2 regions of the Bacillus sp. GW823-FHT06A10 genome follow, and region 1 is predicted to be linked to the other one. Evidence: predicted binding sites of a transcription regulator. Region 1 holds the regulator's gene; the other holds the start of a gene.
What was found. The regulator Rex, encoded in region 1, represses fermentation and respiration genes when NADH is low (regulators of the CRP and FNR family bind a similar motif). The targets are predictions, from matches to a motif close to TTGTGAAATATTTCACAA.
Positions count from the first base shown of each region.

Region 1 (10,229 bases):
TCCTGCTGTTACAACTGCTGTAAATCCAGAACGTCCTCCCGCTGCTACCCCTGCAGACGATTCAATGTAAGACGTTGTTGTTGATGTACCCAAGATCGCACCAATTACAGTCGCAATCGCATCTGCAAATAATGCTTTTCCTGCACGTGGTAATTTATTGTTCTTCATTAATCCAGCTTGATTCGCAACCGCTACAAGCGTACCTGCTGTATCAAAGAAATCGATAAAGAAGAACGTTATAATAACAATCCCCATTTGAACTGTAAAAATATCTCCGAAGTGCGTTAACGCAGCACCGAACGTTGGTTCTAGACTCGGTATTGCTCCCACTACAGCTTTCGGAGTATCAATTAATCCTGTTGCCACTCCTAAGATCGCTGTAAGAATCATACCGTAAAATACAGCACCATTAACTTTCTTAATCATGAAGATGATTGTCGTAACAACCCCGAAGATTGCTAGTAACGTTGTGCCCTTTGTTAAGTCCCCCAACCCAACAAGAACAGCATCGTTTTTCACGATAATTCCAGCATTTTGGAATCCAAGGAATGCAATGAACAATCCGATACCTGCTGCTACTGCAAACTTTAACTCCGATGGAATTGCATTAATGATTTTTTCACGAATACCTGAAGCAGTAAGAATAATAAAGATAATACCTGACATTAATGTTCCGGCAATGGCCGTTTGCCACGGAATACCCATCGTTAACACTGCTGTATAAGCAAAGAACGCGTTAATTCCCATACCTGGCGCTAAAGCAATTGGATACTTCGCGAAAATACCCATAATTAACGAACCGATTGCTGCCGCTAATGCCGTAGCAACGAATACTGCACCTGGATCCATCCCTGTACCTGCTGGTAACCCTTTAACATTTCCAAGCGACAGCGTAGCAGGATTGACAAACAGTACGTAAGCCATAGATAGAAATGTTGTTAACCCCGCTATGAACTCAGTCTTATAATTCGTACCGAGCTCATCAAATTGAAAATAGCGTTTCATCCTACGTTTCCCCCGTTATATGATTACTCGCCGTAATCTCCCTAGCCCTCTTTTATCTATTAAAAATAAAAAAGGCTTCCATTGCATATACATGGAAGCGTTCTATGAATAAAGACAAGTTTCCCCTCATCTTTATCTAAACGCCTCGTAGTCAAGCCATTTACGGTAGCTAGGTAGAAACTTTCGGGCCATATCCCCGATATTATACGACGGCATAATATTCACTTTTCGTTTGAATTACATACTCATATTAACTCTTGAATGTATTTTTGTCAATTTAAAAGCGAACATTTTTATATTTTTTTATATTTTCGTTCGTATTAACAACGAAAACAAAAAGATCCATCTATTCATGAATGATAGATGGATCTTTTTTATTACAATACTATTCCCACTCAATAGTTGCTGGTGGCTTACTCGTTACATCATACACGATACGGTTAACGTGTTTTACTTCGTTTACGATACGAACAGAGATTTTCTCTAGTACGTCCCAAGGGATACGTGCCCAGTCAGCTGTCATACCGTCAATAGATGTTACTGCACGGATACCTACTGTGTAATCGTAAGTACGCTCGTCACCCATAACACCTACGCTACGCATACCAGGAAGTGCAGTGAAGTATTGCCAAATTTCACGGTCTAATCCCGCTTTAATAATTTCTTCACGTAAAATCGCATCAGATTCACGAACGATTTCTAATTTCTCTTCTGTGATTTCACCTAATACACGAATACCAAGACCAGGACCTGGGAATGGTTGACGCCATACGATTTCATCAGGAATTCCTAGTTCAGATCCTAATACACGTACTTCATCTTTAAATAACGTATTTAAAGGCTCAATTAATTTGAACTGCATGTCTTCTGGAAGTCCACCCACGTTATGGTGAGATTTAATTGTTTGTGCAGTTGCTGTACCACTTTCAACGATATCTGTGTAAAGTGTACCTTGTGCTAAGAAGTCCATACCTTGTAATTTAGATGCTTCATCATCAAATACGTAAATGAATTCGTTACCGATGATTTTACGTTTTTGTTCTGGATCTTCTACACCTTTTAACTTATTCATGAAGCGTTCTTGTGCATCCACTTTAATAACGTTCATATGGAAGCCTTCGCTAAATGTTTTCATAACGCCTTCTGCTTCACCTTTACGAAGTAAACCGTGGTCAACGAAAATACATGTTAACTGATCGCCGATTGCTTTATGAATTAATACTGCTACAACAGAAGAGTCTACGCCGCCACTAAGTGCACATAGTACTTTTTTGTCTCCAACAGTTTCACGAATCTTTTCTAATTCTACTTCGATAAAGTTCTCCATGTTCCATCCTTCAGAACAACCACATACGCCGAATACGAAGTTTTTAATTAAATCGTTACCGTGCTCAGAGTGACGTACTTCTGGGTGGAATTGTACACCGTATAAGTTTTTCGCTTCATTGCTCATACCAGCAATTGGGCAAGACTCACTTGTTGCGTCTACTACGAATCCTTCAGGTAAACCAGTTACTAAGTCGCCATGGCTCATCCATACAACTTGCTCTTCTGGAAGGTTCGCATATAATTTTGATTCGTTCTCTACTTTAAGAACAGCTTTTCCGTACTCACGGTGGTTGGCACGCTCTACTTTACCACCGAAGTGTTGTGTCATAAGCTGCATACCGTAACAGATACCGAAGATCGGTAAACCTAGTTCGAAGATTTTTTCATCACAATGTAATGCACCTTCACCGTATACGCTATTTGGTCCACCAGAGAAAATAATCCCTTTTGGATTCATTGCTTTAATTTCTTCTGCAGTAATTGTATGTGGATGAAGTTCACTGTATACACCGAACTCACGAATTCGACGTGCTATTAACTGATTGTATTGACTTCCAAAATCTAAAACGATAATTGTATCGTGTTGCTTCTTCAAAATAATCACCCCAACGTTAGTTCTCGTATATAAATATTTTCACCAATTTGGCGAAAAGCATTACTAATATAATAAAAAAAGCCAGTCCTCCGCCTCTAGTCTCATAACAAAGAAAAGGCAGGGGTCTGACTTTATAAAGAAAGATAGTCTCCGCTCTTTATAAATATAAGACACACTGCCTTCATAGTCAGGTTGTTTACGGTAACCCGGTAGAGACTCTCAAACCATATCATTGAGGATATATGAAGGATCGTTTTATATTATCTTCCTAGATTCTAACAATGAAGTATCTATATGGTCAAGAGAGAAAGCGACAAAATTCTACAGAAATTCATTTCCTTTTCTAAAAAACATAAAAAAACATCCATTTCTACATAGAAATGGATGTTTTTTAGGGCAAACGGAATTACATCATTCCGCCCATACCGCCCATGCCCATGCCGCCCATGTCAGGCATTGCTGGCGCATTTGGTTCTGGCTTGTCAGCTACTACAGCTTCAGTTGTTAAGAACATAGCTGCAACAGATGCTGCGTTTTGAAGTGCAGAACGAGTTACTTTAGCTGGATCTACGATACCAGACTCAAGCATGTTAACCCATTCGCCAGTAGCTGCGTTGAAACCAACGCCTACTTTTTCGCCTTTTAGACGCTCTACAACTACAGATCCTTCTAGACCAGCGTTGATTGCGATTTGACGAACTGGCTCTTCTAGTGCGCGAAGTACGATGTTGATACCTGTTGCTTCGTCACCTTCTGCTACGATAGAAGCTACTTTCGTGTATACGTTCATAAGTGAAGTACCACCACCTGCAACGATACCTTCTTCTACTGCTGCACGAGTTGAGTTAAGTGCATCTTCAATGCGAAGTTTGCGCTCTTTTAACTCAGTTTCAGTTGCTGCACCTACTTTAATTACCGCTACGCCACCTGCTAGTTTAGCAAGTCGCTCTTGTAATTTTTCACGATCGAATTCAGAAGTTGTTTCTTCTAATTGCGCACGAATTTGACCGATGCGAGCTGCGATTTGCTCTGTATTTCCAATACCTTCAACTACAGTTGTGTTTTCTTTTGTAACAACAACTTTACCAGCGCGTCCTAAAGATTCAACTGTAGCAGATTTTAAGTCACGACCTAATTCTTCAGTGATTACTTCGCCACCAGTTAAGATTGCGATATCTTCTAGCATTGCTTTACGACGGTCACCAAATCCAGGAGCTTTAACAGCTACTACATTGAATGTACCACGAAGTTTGTTCACTACTAATGTAGCTAAAGCTTCGCCTTCTACATCTTCAGCAATGATAAGAAGTGGTTTACCTTGTTGTACCACTTGCTCTAATACCGGTAAGATTTCTTGAATGTTAGAAATCTTTTTGTCAGTAATTAAGATATATGGGTTATCAAGAACTGCTTCCATTTTGTCAGAATCAGTAATCATGTAAGGAGATGCATATCCACGATCAAATTGCATACCTTCTACTACGTCTAATTCTGTTGTGAATCCTTTAGACTCTTCTAAAGTAATAACGCCATCGTTACCAACGCGCTCCATTGCTTCAGCGATTAATTGACCTACTTCTTCGTCAGCTGCAGAAATAGCAGCTACTTGTGCAATAGAAGATTTGCCTTCGATTGGTTTAGAAATCGTTTTTAATTCTTCAATTGCAGCAGTAACAGCTTTTTCGATACCTTTACGAAGACCCATTGGGTTAGCACCAGCTGTTACGTTTTTAAGACCTTCACGAATCATAGCTTGCGCTAATACAGTTGCAGTTGTTGTTCCGTCACCAGCTACGTCATTTGTTTTGCTAGCAACTTCTGCTACTAATTTCGCACCCATGTTTTCAAATGCATCTTCTAATTCGATTTCTTTTGCGATTGTTACACCATCATTTGTAATAAGTGGTGAACCAAATTTTTTCTCAAGTACAACGTTACGACCTTTTGGTCCAAGCGTAACTTTTACTGCGTTTGCAAGAGTGTCGACACCGCGAAGCATCGAACGACGTGCTTCTTCACTAAATTTAATATCTTTTGCCATAATAATTGACCCCCTTGGATTTTTTAAGATTTATATAATTAACCGATAACTGCTAAAATGTCACTTTCACGTAAAATCAAGTAGTCTGTACCTTCATATTTCACTTCAGTACCTGCATATTTTGAGAAGATGATAAGATCACCTGCTGCTACCTCTAAAGCAACACGCTCACCATTCTCAAGCACTCGACCAGTACCTACTGCAACAACTTTACCCTCTTGTGGTTTTTCTTTTGCAGTATCTGGTAATACGATACCACTTGCTGTTTTTTCTTCTGCTTGAACAAGCTCAATTACAACGCGATCACCTAATGGCTTTAGCATGAACAATAACCTCCTCATTTTGTTATGTAAATTTCTTTTATTAGCACTCAAGTCATCCGAGTGCTAACACACTTATAATAATAAATAATCTCAATTTCTTTTGCAAGTAAAAAAATCATAATTTTTTCGCAAATCACTATATAAACTTTCTATATAGAATACTGCCTTTACTATATGAATCGTTGTTTCCACTGCTCGTATGTTACAATATGAAAGGACACCCTAAGTTGTTTTCGCTACACACACAACTTTCTCCTGTCTTCTATTATAATTTCAAATAAGGATTTACGAAAAAAACATAATTCAAGTGAGGTTTATATCGTAGGTAGCATATTTACATGTTATCCTAACTTATCTCATACACTATAGTTAGAAAGGATGGTTAAACCATTTGAAGAAACAATACTGGTGGATTATCGTTACATACATTTTAATGCAGTTATCTGGCGTTGTTGGATTGCCACTTCTCCTAAAAACAGGACTCTATGATAATAGAGGATTTACCATTGAGGAAAAAGGACAAATCATAACGGGACACTGGGCAATTATTAGCTTCTTTGTTGCATTATGTATCGTACTTTGGTTACTTAGAACGGATATTCGTGACAGGCATTTAGATCCAAAGCGCTCTTCTGCTCCAGCTACTATTGGATGGATTTTCATCGGGTTCTTCTTGGCTTTCTTTTCACAAATAGTTGCTGGTATGATCGAGATGCAGCTGCTAGGAATTAAACAAGGTTCAGAAAATACAATGAAACTGATGGAGATTGCAAGAACCACACCTTGGTTCCTTATTGTTGTATCTATAATTGGACCTATCTTAGAAGAAATCGTATTTAGAAAAATTTTATTTGGTGCACTTTATAAGAAGTTTAACTTCTTTATCGCAGCTATCATTAGTTCGCTTGTATTCGCAGCAATTCATTTTGATTTTACTCATTTATTGGTATACACTGCTATGGGGCTCGTATTCGCCTTCTTATATGTGAAGACGAAGCGTATTATCGTTCCGATTGCAGCTCATGTTGCGATGAATACATTAGTCGCTATTGGGCAAATTTTTATGAGCAATGAGCAAATTCAAGAAATGATTAAAGAAGCTGAAAAAATGCAAGGCTTTATCGGAGGATTTTTTGTATGAGAAACTCACCATTGTTCATGGCTGCACTATACTTCCTTCTTGGATGTATCTTTACACGCTTCGCCATTACGAACGTGACAGATACAATCTGGAATGTGTGGACAATACTATTTGCAGTTATGGCAACAATTGATTTTAATTTGGCACTTCGCCTTATATTAGTTAAATTCACAAAGAAGAAACAATAATAAAACGCAGAGGTCGCTTCCTCTGCGTTTTATTGTGGATAGTTTTTCAAAAAGTAAACTAATGTTTGTAACTCTACAGCTAAATCAATATGATGAATTCTAATATTCTCTGATACGTTTAATCGTGCTGGTGTGAAATTCAAAATACCATGCACGCTCGTTTCAGCTAATCTATCTGCTACAGCTTGTGCTACTGTAGCCGGTACTGTTAATATTGCCACTTGTATATCATTTGATAATCTCTCTTCTAATTCATCTAAATGGTATACAGGAATGCCCCCGATTTCTGTTCCAACTTTCTCTTCACTAACATCAAATGCCATTTCAATTTTTGTATTATTGTTTTTCGTGAAATTATAATGTAAGAAAGCGGTCCCTAAATTACCTACTCCAATAAGTGCTACACGCGTTATATCATCTTGATCAAGTGTTTCGCGGAAAAATGATAATAAATAATTTACGTTATATCCATATCCCTTTTTCCCTAACGCTCCAAAATACGAAAAATCTCTTCGTATTGTTGCGGAATCTACTTTTACCGCTTCACTCAATTCGGCCGATGAAACACGCTGCTTACCAGAAAGAGATAAGTTTTGGATAAATCGATAGTATAGAGGCAATCTTTTAGCAGTGGCTTGTGGAATCTTTTGCTGATCCATATGACCTCTCCTCTCTTCCTATCTTTATTCATATACTTTAATCAAATACAGAAGTTTAGCACTCATTAAATTCCTTGTATAATAAAGAGAAGAAGTATTCTCTCTTATTTTAAACTATACACTATTTTTAGTATGATTGAGAAATATAAACATGGCAAAGTTAAGAAATTATTTGAGGTGAAAACATTGATTTTATTACAAGTAAATGGACTTTCGAAATTATACGGTGCAGAAACAATTCTTGCAAACATAAAATTGGAAGTACAAACAAAAGATCGTATCGCATTAGTTGGAAGGAATGGAGCTGGAAAATCTACATTATTAAAAATTATCGCTGGTGAGTTATCACATGATGGTGGCGAAATTATAAAACCGAAAGATGTCTCAATCGGGTATTTAGCTCAAAATACCGGCCTAGAAACGTCTTTAACAATTTGGGATGAAATGCTAACCGTCTTTACCCACTTACAGCAAATGGAGACAAAACTTCGAAGGCTTGAGCAAGAAATGGGCAAAGAAGAAAACTTTTCAAACGAAGCTACATACGAAAGATTGTTAGCTGATTATGACCAATTGCAACTCAATTATAAAGATCAAGGTGGATATCAATATGAAGCGGATATTCGCTCCATTTTAAGCGGCCTTGGCTTCCCAGTTGAAACGCACCAGACGACGATTTCTACTTTAAGCGGTGGGCAAAAAACAAGATTAGCTCTCGGAAAATTATTATTAACAAAACCAGACTTACTTATTTTGGACGAGCCTACAAACCATTTAGACATCGAAACATTAACATGGCTTGAGCAATATTTACAAGGTTATCCTGGCGCAATATTAATCGTTTCACATGACCGTTATTTCTTAGACAAACTTGTTACACAAGTATATGAAATTTCGAATAAAGAAAGCAGACGATTTGTTGGTAACTACAGTAAATATTTAGACTTAAAATCAGCATTATATGAGCAAGAAATGAAACGTTACGAAAAACAACAAGATGAAATCGCAAAACTTGAGGACTTCGTTCAAAAGAATATAGCTCGCGCCTCTACAACGAAACGTGCTCAAAGTCGCCGTAAACAACTAGACAGAATGGAATTATTAACGAGACCATTAGGGGATTCTAAGTCAGCATCATTCCACTTCGATATTGAAAAGCAAAGTGGAAATGATGTTTTACAAGTAAAGGATGCAACCATTGGCTATGATGAGGACCCTATAATTGAAAACGTAACTATGCGCTTAACTCGCGGAGATAGTGTTGCTTTAGTTGGTCCAAACGGAATTGGGAAATCCACATTATTAAAATCTATTGTGAATAAGTTACCACTATTAAATGGTGATGTTTCTTTCGGATCAAATGTATCTGTTGGTTATTATGATCAAGAACAAGCAAACTTAACATCTTCTAAACGGGTTTTAAATGAACTATGGGATGAATATCCACTGCAACCTGAAAAAGAAATCCGTACTATACTCGGGAACTTTTTATTTACAGGAGATGATGTACTGAAACCAGTATCTTCCCTTAGTGGTGGACAAAAAGCTCGATTAGCTCTTGCGAAGCTTATGATGCAAAAGTCAAATTTATTAATTCTGGATGAGCCTACGAACCACCTTGATTTAAATAGTAAAGAGATTTTAGAGAATGCTTTAATTGATTATCCAGGGACTCTTCTATTTGTCTCACATGACCGCTACTTCATTAACCGTGTAACAACGACTGTGATTGAGTTATCAACAGAAGGTGCACAGGAATATTTAGGGGATTACGATTACTATGTGGAGAAGAAAAATGAAATGATTGAACGCGCAGCATTTGAACAACTTGAACAGCAAGAAAATCAGGCACCTGTTCAAAAAACTGTAGCTCAAGAAAAATTAAATTATCTCGAAGAAAAAGAGCGTAAACAATTAGAACGTCAACGCACTCGAAAAATTGAAGAACTAGAACAAAACATCGTAAACTTAGAAGAAGAAATTGCTACGTTAGAAGATCAACTTTGCTTACCAGAAATATATGCAGATTATGAAAAAGCGAGTGAAATTACAACTAAAAAACAAACGCTACAAGTACAACTTGAAACTTGTATGGCAGAGTGGGAAGAGCTGCATGTATAAGAGTATTTAAATAAGGAAGATGTCTCATCAGTCATGATTTTTGACTATGTGACATCTTTTTTCTTTAAGTACATAAATAATTTTTTGAATATATCAATGGTAACTCGGAATATATCAACCAATTTTCAAATACATCTATCGTAACCCTATATATATAAACGATTCGACACGAAATATCGATTTACCGACAAGGATTGACAATATCAGCACCCTCTATAATAGAAGGATATTTCAAAATGTTTTTCAGGGATATCTTCTTACTTTTTATTTCCCGAAAAACAATATATTCAAAGGTCAGACTTCATCTAGTTTATCCACAAACTTATACACATATCCACCTTTATAAAATAGCTATCAAAACAACTTTTCCACATTATCCACAACTATCAAAAAAGATATCAACACTTTATATACACAACAAAACCCACATTATCAACAGATAATATGGGTTTTATCCACAAGCTGTGGTTAATTATGTGCATAACTATGCTTCAATATCTAATCCTGGATTCGCATTTAAGGCTAATGTTGCACGCTTGCCTTGTTCATACGCAATTGTCCCTGCCGCTGCAATCATTGCTGCATTATCTGTGCATAAAGATAGCGGTGGAATAATTAGTTCAATGTTTTCTTTTTGTGCAAATTCTTCTTCTAATCGCGCACGAAGTCCTTTATTAGCAGCTACTCCACCAGCAAGAAGTAATTGCTTTACATTATAAGCCTCTGCTGCACGAGCTGCTTTCGTTACAAGTACATCTATTACACTTTCTTGGAAACTTGCCGCTAAATCTTCTGGTTTAATTTCTATACCACGTTGTTTCGCGTTA
Region 1 is NZ_JBXAHT010000010.1:2,919-13,147, forward strand. Features, by position in the region: gene AC1Q8M_RS27525 (NCS2 family permease) at 1-1,005, opposite strand, end outside; purine riboswitch at 1,134-1,235, opposite strand; gene guaA (glutamine-hydrolyzing GMP synthase) at 1,391-2,929, opposite strand; purine riboswitch at 3,094-3,195, opposite strand; gene groL (chaperonin GroEL) at 3,336-4,970, opposite strand; gene groES (co-chaperone GroES) at 5,009-5,293, opposite strand; gene AC1Q8M_RS27545 (CPBP family intramembrane glutamic endopeptidase) at 5,685-6,434, shown strand; gene AC1Q8M_RS27550 (YdiK family protein) at 6,431-6,622, shown strand; gene AC1Q8M_RS27555 (redox-sensing transcriptional repressor Rex) at 6,652-7,281, opposite strand; gene AC1Q8M_RS27560 (ABC-F family ATP-binding cassette domain-containing protein) at 7,468-9,402, shown strand; gene tsaD (tRNA (adenosine(37)-N6)-threonylcarbamoyltransferase complex transferase subunit TsaD) at 9,887-10,229, opposite strand, start outside.

Region 2 (10,229 bases), on a different contig from region 1:
CCAATGAAAGGTGAGTATATATCATTCCAAGCAATTTAATATATTCCTTGACTCCTGCACCATCTGAACATAGATGAGACAATTTCACAACTAACATATCTGTTGTAGTGCCCCGTAATAATTTCGTTTGAACCATAGGCCCCTGAATACGATCACCAGGTTCCTTAATAAAATCTATTGCCATTATTTCAAGTTCTTGATTATTTCCTTCTGCAAAAAAGCAAATAGATGAGTTAGTGTCAGATGAATGTTCCTCCCAGTAAGGAATATCATTTTCTACAAACCGGCTGTTCAAAACTGGTTGCAATTGCAACGTTATCCTTACTGATTCTTCAAGTATTTCCTTGGATATACCTACAGGAAAATAAAGAACTGCATTAATTTGTTGATCTGCAGAATAAAGACCTAATACATAATTCATTCGATCTTGTGGTGTTACTGAATACTTTCTTTTCTCCATAATTCCGTCCCCCTTTAGGACTTTTTGTATAACCCTATTTTCCATATGCTTATAATTTTTCTAGTCATTTTTCTTCAAGAGCTAATAACGCTTATTTTTCGAATTTTTAACGAAATCATCTTCTCCGTATTGGTTTCATTCTTTTTGCAGGTGATATATTCATTATTTTATTGTTATCAACACTGCCTAACCTCACAACAAAACCAAACAAGAATAAATTAAGTTTATATATACGTAAACATTTTATTATAACGTCTATAAATTATCAATATAGCAAATAAATCGTTTTTATGTCTGTCAATAAAAAATAATATATTCAAGGGCCACTTCATCATAAAAGATTGATGTGCATGTAAATGTACCCCTATCACTTTCAAAATAAGAATGAGAATTTTTTCAACAAAATAAGCTGCAGTTATTGATTTTACAGTAAGAAAAGCCCCTCCATTTTGAAGATGCGCAATCAAAATGAGTAGGGCTATTTCCAATTTAAATTTTATAAAAGAATGATTATCATAAATAATATTTTACTTTTTAGTCTACCTTATTATTTTCAATCCATTTTCCTAATAAATGAATGGATTTTATTCATATAATTTGAGGTGGTATCGTTGGTTTTTAAAAATAGAAAGCTTATTTTCAAATCAAATGAAAAAGAGGTAAAATTATAGATATTCATGTAGAAATTTCGTTTTGGGGATACTTAAAATCTTAAGGTGATGGGCATGTGGTGTTACACTTTAAAAGCTTTATAAAATTTATAGATATAGCGATTTTCTTTATTAATAATCATTTGTATGTACGTTTACTCACACACATACAAATGATTTATAAAGCTACAATTAAGTGAAAACATCTTTTCCGTTACGATAACATCATAGCCATGTCTTCTGCTGCATTTGTAATTAGTTTTAAACCAAATGTTTCTTGTAATACATCAAGCACGCCAGGTGAAATAAATTCAGGAGCCTTTGGACCGATGCGAATATCTTGAATCCCAAGACTAAATAGCCCGAGTAAAATGGCAACCGCTTTTTGTTCAAACCATGATAGCACAATACTTACTGGCAATTCATTCACTTCACATTGGAAAGCATCAGCTAAAGCAGCCGCTATTTTCACTGTAGAAATTGAATTATTGCACTGTCCTAAATCAATGTAACGCGGAATTTCCGTACCAGGTACAACACCGTAATCCACATCATTAAAGCGGAATTTTCCGCAAGAAGTTGTTAAAATAACCGTTTCTGGCGGAAGTGACGTTGCTAATTCACGATAATATTCTCCGCCTTTTCCCGGTGCATCACAACCGGCGATAACAAAGAAACGCTTTATTTTCCCCTCTTTTACTGCATCAATAATTTCTGGAGCTAATGATAATACTGTATTATGATGAAACCCTGTCACTAACTGTTCATCCGACTCCATATGTACTTCTGGAAGTTCTAGTGCTTTTTGAATTAATGGTGTAAAATCATCATTTTCAATTTTTTGTACACCTTCTAAACCTGCAATGTCATATGAAAAGAATCGATCAGAGTACGAGCCTTTAATTGGCATAACACAGTTCGTTGTAGCTAATATGGCACCAGTAAATTTTTCAAAAAGGCGTCTTTGATCATACCATGCCTTACCGATGTTTCCTTTTAAATGTTTATATTTTTTCAGCTGCGGGTATCCGTGTGCTGGTAGCATTTCAGAATGCGTATAAATATTAATGTCTTTTCCTTCTGTTTGCTTTAATAGTTCTTCTAGTGCAAATAAATTATGACCCGTAACTACAATTGCTTTACCTTCTACACGATTTTGTGTAATTTGTACAGGCTCTGGCACACCAAAATGATTCGTATGTGCCTCATCTAATAATTCCATCACCCGTAAAGCTGATTTCCCCACTTTCATAGCCATATCAATATGCTCTTGTTCGTTAAAGTTAGAATTTGTTAATGTCATATATAAAGCTTCTTGTGTTGTAGCATCTACAAATGCATCCGTATATCCTAGCTGAGCAGCATGTGTGCGATAAGCTGCAATTCCTTTTAGCCCAAACACAATCGTATCTTGTAAACTCGCAATCGTTTCATTCTTGCCGCACACACCCATTACTTTACATCCGCCTGCTGGCGTTTGTTCACATTGATAACAAAACATATCATCCCACCCTCTCCCAATCATTCATTACACCTTAAGCATAATACCCATTGAAAAAAAGTGATGTGATATCAATCACAATAATATATAAAGATTTGTGACAGTTCATATTGTTGACATAATATTTTTATTGACACTAAAAAATATGCATTAGTGTACACACATCTTTCGATACTTTTAAATAGCTAATTAATTTGGAGAAATATATACAACGAAAAAAATTTTTGAATCAAATGTACAAATAGTTGCAATTCATCACATATGAAATAGATATAAAAATACGCTCTTCTTTCTATCATTCAATAGAAAGAAGAGCGCATTTGTCATTTTAAGGAACTATCATTTTTTATTAAAGTCTTTATTGTAAACCTTTTTATTTACAATGCATTTACATTATCTTAACATTACTTACATTATTTATATGATATATTTATATAGAAGCTACTTAAGAAATTTCATATACATTTTATCTTTATGATCTCTTATCTAATCAATAAAAAGATCATGTTATATTTTTATAACAGGGGTGAATTACGATGACTGAAACTTTAAAAACACTTATAATGCTTGATGCTACTTATGTTGTTATAGCAATTATGACAGTACTAGTATTTGTATACTTGGAATTAAAATCTCAGTAATATATGCTGACGTAATCAACAGATTCAGCATTTAAATATAGTTAGAAGAAAGAGAGGAGAAAATTATTTCTCCTCTCTTTTGTATTTCTACAATTTCTTATTTTAATAAATCCAATGTATGTAAAAGTAATCCTTTGTTCCCTACTTCTCCATGACCAGGCACTACTGCATTTATATTTCTATATCGCTTCAGCACATTCTCAATCGATGTAGACCATTCATTTACATAAGCATCCGCAACGTTTCCTAAATCTTTCGCGGACGTAGATTTCACTAAACAGCCTCCAACTAAAATATTGTATTGCGGTAACCATACGACAATATTATCTTCTGTATGCCCTTTCCCTGGATAAAATGTTTCTACTTTCATATTTCCAAACTTCAAATTTGTAACGGTTTGTAAATCTCCAAGCGGTTCTTCATATCCATTTTTCTTTGCTAGTTCTGCAGTTAATGCTGTACTATGCGCTTTAATGCCTCTTTCTTTCAACGTTTTTATTCCGCCAATTCGATCAACGTGCGCATGTGTAATAATGACATCCGTTACGCGCTTCTGAAATTTCTTTTCTACCATTTCTATTAGTTCCTTCGTTAATTTGTCATCCCAAGAAGAATCAACAAGCACTAGTCCTTTAGCAGTATTAAGAACTAGCCCGTTCGAAGGAACTGCTTCTCCATTAAAAGAACCTAACTCCGTATGAACCCATACATTCTTGTTTAACTGAGATATTGAAATGGTTCCCGTCTCATTTTTTATTACTGTTTTCTCTACCTTTTGTGATGCTTGTACAGAAGAAATTGTGCTAACAAATTGAATTGTTCCTAGTAAACCTACACATAATCCTACTTTTAACAACGTATTCTTTTTCATGTCATCAACCCTTTCTTTCAAGCTAAATAGTTATTACCTATATTAGACAATTCATCTCAAATGTTTGTTCCATATAATTGGACACTTTATTATCGCCGCTTATGTAAATACACGCATGGTGCAGTGAAAAAGATCACCCAAATGGATGATCTTTTTTATAATTTATCAACATATTGCTTCGCTTCTAGTAAGGAAAAACCAAAAGCTTCTCTTACTCTCTTAACTGCTGTAACTTTTTTTCCTTCTTCTACAAGCTGGCGTAGTTCTTTATTAATTTCAGGTTCTCTTTCTACAATTCCCATTTCTTTCGTAATTAATTGTAATCTATCTTCAATTCTCTTTAAACGCGCATCATTTTTCTTTTCAATTGTAGCTAATTTTTCAGCGATATAAATGAAACCAAAGGCTAATATTAGTATAACCATCCAGAATTCCATGAATGTTCCCCCTTACTAACTTTCATTTGTTTTATTTCACTAACTTAGGTAAATTTTACCACATAAAGCATTTAATGTATAATACTACTATATCAAACTGTTAATAAAACCTATTATTTTAGGGGGACACTTTATGAAAAGATTTTTAAATACGTTACTTCAATTTGTAGTTCTTTCAATCGTGCTACATTTATTATTTGATATAGTTGGTTGGCTTGTTCTCAATGCAACAATTAAAAACAAACAAATCATCATTTCTTTAATAACAATCTCATGGGTTATGTACATGTACCGAGACAAATTTTTTCAAAAGTTCACTTCAAACTAACTAAAAAAGAAAACACTTCATTGGTGAATTACGAAGTGTTTTCTTTTTTTTACTACTGTATAATAAAAATAATATTCTGTCTTTAAAGAAAGGAGTCACCATGAACTTAAAAATTAGCAATATATACGAGAAAATGAACCAATATTCCGTTGCAGGTTTAAGCCTCGCTGTTATATGTAATGGCAAACTAGATGAAGCGACTGCCTTTGGAACACTTGAAGCTGGAACAACTAGAGCTATTACTACAAATTCTCTCTTTAATTCTTGTTCTATCAGCAAATTCATCACTACAATGCTCGTACTAACATTATCAGAGCAAGGTATCGTATATTTAGATGAAAACGTAAATGATAAACTCACATCTTGGAACATTCCTACTAATCTATTTACTTCACAAAAAAGCATCACTTTGAGAAACTTATTAAGCCATCAATCTGGACTCATTGATCCACCTAATAGTTTTGAACATTATACACCTGCAAAAGGATTACCTAATATGTCTGAGCTCCTTTCCGGTAAAACACTATATTGCCCCGTACCTATAGAGGTAACTTATAAACCAGAAAGTGAATTTCACTACTCAGACGCAAACTTTTGTATAATCGAACTACTACTAGAAGATATTACAGGAAGATTATTTAGTCAGTTATTAGAAGAACACATCTTCCAGCCATTACAAATGAAAAATAGTACACTTTTTTCTCCAAAAGACATAGATAAAACCGATGTTTTTGCTTGCGGACATAATAAAGATAGAACTGTAACAAATGAGAAGTATCCATTTTATCCATTCGCAGCTGCTTCAGGTATTTGGACAACACCAACTGACTTATCAGCTTTAGTTATTGAAATCATTCATTCCTTACAAGGAAAGGGCAAACTAAAACTTTCTCAAAAATTAGTAATAGACATGATTTCTCCTCAAGGTTGCTCAAAATGGACTGGATTAGGTGTTTTTCTAGATGATTCTAATGAAGAATTACAGATTTATTCACTCGGATGGGGCGTTGGATTTCAATGTATGATGGTTTGTTATCCATACTGCGGGAATGGTGCTGTTATTATGACTAATTCCGATTTAGGTGTTCATCAAATGGAAGGGATCATTGGTAAGGTTGTAAAAACGTTATCCTTATAATGAAAATAAAGAAGCTGTTCCTTCCAGCTTCTTTATCTATATAACATTTTTCGCAACAATTTTTATATGTTCTGGTGCGATAATCTCCGTTATACTTTCTTGGAAATCTTCCCGCAACATTTCTTCCAAATGTTCTAACTGCACTTCAACATGAGTGCATTCTAAATTATGTATATTTAACAGTGCATAATGATCTTTTTTCTTAATTACTAAATATTGATTTTCCTCTGTCACAAGTACAGAACCTAATCGGACTCCTAGTAAGCGTTGATCATCAAACTTCATAATTACTTCTCCTTCCCTCATATAAACAAAATTACAATGAAAATAATTACATTTATGGAAAAACACGCTTATTTAGACTATATCATAATTTACTAAAATAGAAATATCTTTTTCTGTTTTAATAAAAATCCCTATTTTTTCATATATTTCGATACAAAAAACTTTCTCAACATTAAATTTGAATTTTCAGTTTTTAATTCTATGAAAATCTATTATAATAAAGTTAATAAATGTTTGACCTCTCCTAATTCATGTACATATGGATGATCAGTAGTTATTGCTACTGATCTATTTTTTTGATTTCAGAAAGTACATACTCTGCATCCTTTCCTACACCACAAATAAGTGCGGAACCCCTTTGAGATTGCCATGGTAAACCGATATAATACAATCCTTTTACTGGACTGATTCCCTTTATATGATTAGGAAATCCTTTCTCATTCACTGCCTGTTCAATTTCAATCCAATTATAATTTTGAACAAAACCAGTTGACCATATAATGCTTTCTGCACTATAAGTATCACCATTCTGAAACATAATGTTATTTCCTGATGCACTTACTACTTTTTCTTGCAGTTTGATTGCTCCATTACGAATAAGTTTCTTACCTTCAAAACCGAAAATAGGGTCCTTTCTCTTCTGAAACCATCTTCCCCTCTTTGTATTTATTTCAGCGTACAATAAACCCACTTTTTCTAGCAGATTAAAAATACTTTTTCCAAAAAGTTGTAACGGTAAAAACGTTAAAGGATGACTAATAGACACCGTAACTTCATGAGTCTTTGCCAGTTCTACTGCAATTTGCATTCCTGAATTCCCACCACCTACTACTAGTACTTTTCCCTTAGGAATTTGTGATGGTGATTTATATTGTGATGAATGTATTTGAAAAATATGTGATGATAGATTTGCTGAAACTGAGGGAATAAACGGTTGCTGAAAACCACCTGATGCGATAATAACTTTTTTCGTTTGTAAAATTTCTGTAGGAGTGTGTAATTCAAATATTTCTTTTTCTTTCTTTATCTTTAAAACTTCCGTTTGTAATTGTACCGGTAATTGAAAATGTCTTGCATATTCTTCTAAATAAGTTGCAATTTCATCTTTATATGGAAATTCATTTTTTTCACCTATTAACGCCATACCCGGCAAGCTACTGTAAGACCTTGGGGTAAAAAGCTGCAAAGAATCATATCGATTTCTCCATGAATCACCAACTCGTTTTCCTGCCTCAAGTAATAAAAAATTATACCCTTCTTGCTTCAAGTAATATCCCATTGTTAATCCAGCTTGACCCGCCCCAATAATAATTAGATCTTTCATTCTAATCCCTCCTCTTCTTAAACATATGAATACTTGTTCATATATTCATACGTTTCCATAATCATAACATTTTCTTTTTATATGATTCAATATCTACTCAAAATAAAAAAGAGCAGTTCACTGCTCTATGAACTACTCTTCATTCCATTTCTACAATTTTTCCTCGTACAGTGTAATTCTATTTGAAAACGGATCAATTACAGTTAATTCAATTGTACCCCAAGGTGTTTTTTCTATATTCGGCTTCGAATAAGCATATTCTTTACTTAATAATACAGAATGATAATCCTTTACATCATCTATTTTGATCCGAATCGCACCACCTGGTGAGGCATCACCATGATGTTCTGATAAATGTATCACAGCATCCTGTAACGAAATTTGCAAATATAATGGCATATTTTCCTCATACCGATGTTCCCAATCCAGTTTAAATCCTAAAAAACCTAAGTAAAATAGTTTTGCTTTTTCAATATCAAAAATTCTAAATATAGGTGTTATCATTTATACTCTCCTCCTATTTATAAACATCTGCTGCCAATTCTCTCAAAACATCCACGTTTACTACTTCATAGCATCCATCGTTCTTCTTTATTATCTCTTTATCACAAAAAATATTTAATGTTCGCAACAAATGCCGATAGCTCGTTCCTAACAATTCCGCTATTTCCGTTAAATTCCCACTAAATACAATTCTATTTTCATGCTGAACTGCTCGTTCCCCTGCTGCTAACATGTAACTCGCAAGTCTATTTTCAAGCGGATACAATAAATTAATTGTACTATTTTTTGAAAGTCGATTTAACTTATGTGCTAACGATCCACAAATACATCTTAAAAATTTCGCATCATGAAATAGCTGATTTCTCACTTTTCCTAATGGTAAACCAACACAATATGAATCTGCCATCACTTGTACATTTGAAGTAATCCTTTGGGAATGAATTAACTCCACATCTCCAAGTAACTGCAAACTATCATAAAAACACAGTAATACGGATTTCCCGTTACTTAATGTGTTAAACGCTTTCGCTTTTCCTTCAACAAAGAAATATAAATAATCTATCTCTTCATTTTCTCTACAAATAAACTCATTCTTTTTAAAAAATATAAGTTCCATATATGGCTTCATATCATGACTAAAAAATGAATCAATATTATTTTTCTTCATATACTCTGCTAATTTAATAGAATTACATACTTTCTTCATAGTTCCCCACCTTTACAACTCATCCCCATTGTAATCAAAATTTTCTTCTTCCACTATGACATATGTCATAACAATACACAATTTCAGCATGATACAGTCATTACAAATATGAAATACAAAGGGGATATTACATTGTATAACTTTCTTTCTGTCTTTATTGGTGTGCTCATCGCCGTTATGCTTCCATTGAATGGGATTTTATCTGAGTTAATTGGCAAGTACACAGCAAGCGTGGTCATTCACCTTGTCGGTTTAATTGCAGTTATCTTAATTTTAATCATAAACAAAAATAAAATTCGTTTCGATAAAAGTATTCCACTTTTTTTATATAGCGCTGGAGCGATTGGAGTATTCACTGTTCTTTTTAACAATATAAGTTTCTCCGTCCTTGGTGCTTCTATTACGATCGCATTAAGTTTACTCGGTCAATCTATTGCTTCCATCGTTATTGATCATTTCGGCTTATTAGGAATGAAAGTTGCAAAGTTTGAAAAGAAAAAACTAATTGGATTATGTTTCATCTCTTCTGGAATTATAATCATGACAATTTATTAATGGGGGCAAGAAAATGTTATATATTACGATCGCTATTTTAGCTGGTGTTTCTATCGTTGTTGCTAGAATTATTAACGCGAATTTAGCAAAGGAAATTGGAAACTGGGAAGGCACGTTTTTCAATTATATTACTGGATTATTTTTCTCTATGTTATTTTTAATTTTCAGTTCAGATTCATTGTATATCCCTATTCATAAGTTGCAATCTATTCCTATCGCCGTATACTTAGGCGGATTAGTAGGAGTTATCGTTATTTCATTATCCAACTATATTACTCCTAAAATATCAGCCTTCTATTTAACATTACTCATCTTTATCGGACAATTATTTGCGGGGACTATTATTGATTTCTTCCTGACAAATGAACTCTCAATTGGTAAAGTTATCGGTGGCATTTTCGTATTAATTGGGCTCACTTACAATTTACTCATAGATCGCCCGATAAAAACTGTGAAGCATAACCAAGTTCAACTATAATACTTTACGCTTACCTATCATATATTAATAGAAAAGCTCTTCACACGAAGTAATAGAGAGGAGAAAATCCTATTAAAAAAATTATTTTATTGCTAGGTAGCGTATTAATTATTTCTGGAATTGCATGGTTTATAAACTCAGGAAAATCTATTCAAGATCTCTATACTGCAAATAAACCGAAAAAGAAAGCTACTATTATTTCAAGCTCGCGAGATCCAAATGAGCCCCCTGTTTTTTTAGGAAAACAGGAAATAAAAGATATACATGTAGAATCAATTAAAACAAAACAGGATATCTTTCTCACAAAAACAGATGAATTAAAAACGTTTATTAACAGTATGAATACCGCAA
Region 2 is NZ_JBXAHT010000001.1:2,608,853-2,619,081, forward strand. Features, by position in the region: gene AC1Q8M_RS13310 (condensation domain-containing protein) at 1-460, opposite strand, end outside; gene hcp (hydroxylamine reductase) at 1,325-2,611, opposite strand; gene bla2 (BcII family subclass B1 metallo-beta-lactamase) at 3,350-4,123, opposite strand; partial or broken gene AC1Q8M_RS13325 (DUF3784 domain-containing protein) at 4,170-4,250, shown strand; gene AC1Q8M_RS13330 (hypothetical protein) at 4,279-4,560, opposite strand; gene AC1Q8M_RS13335 (hypothetical protein) at 4,694-4,888, shown strand; gene AC1Q8M_RS13340 (serine hydrolase domain-containing protein) at 4,989-6,026, shown strand; gene AC1Q8M_RS13345 (hypothetical protein) at 6,063-6,311, opposite strand; gene AC1Q8M_RS13350 (flavin-containing monooxygenase) at 6,592-7,635, opposite strand; gene AC1Q8M_RS13355 (glyoxalase superfamily protein) at 7,786-8,139, opposite strand; gene yeiL (transcriptional regulator YeiL) at 8,153-8,845, opposite strand; gene AC1Q8M_RS13365 (DMT family transporter) at 8,954-9,400, shown strand; gene AC1Q8M_RS13370 (DMT family transporter) at 9,414-9,878, shown strand; gene AC1Q8M_RS13375 (hypothetical protein) at 9,968-10,229, shown strand, end outside.
Region 2: a site for Rex is predicted at 2,675-2,692, ahead of hcp (hydroxylamine reductase). Genes of this name have one in related genera too.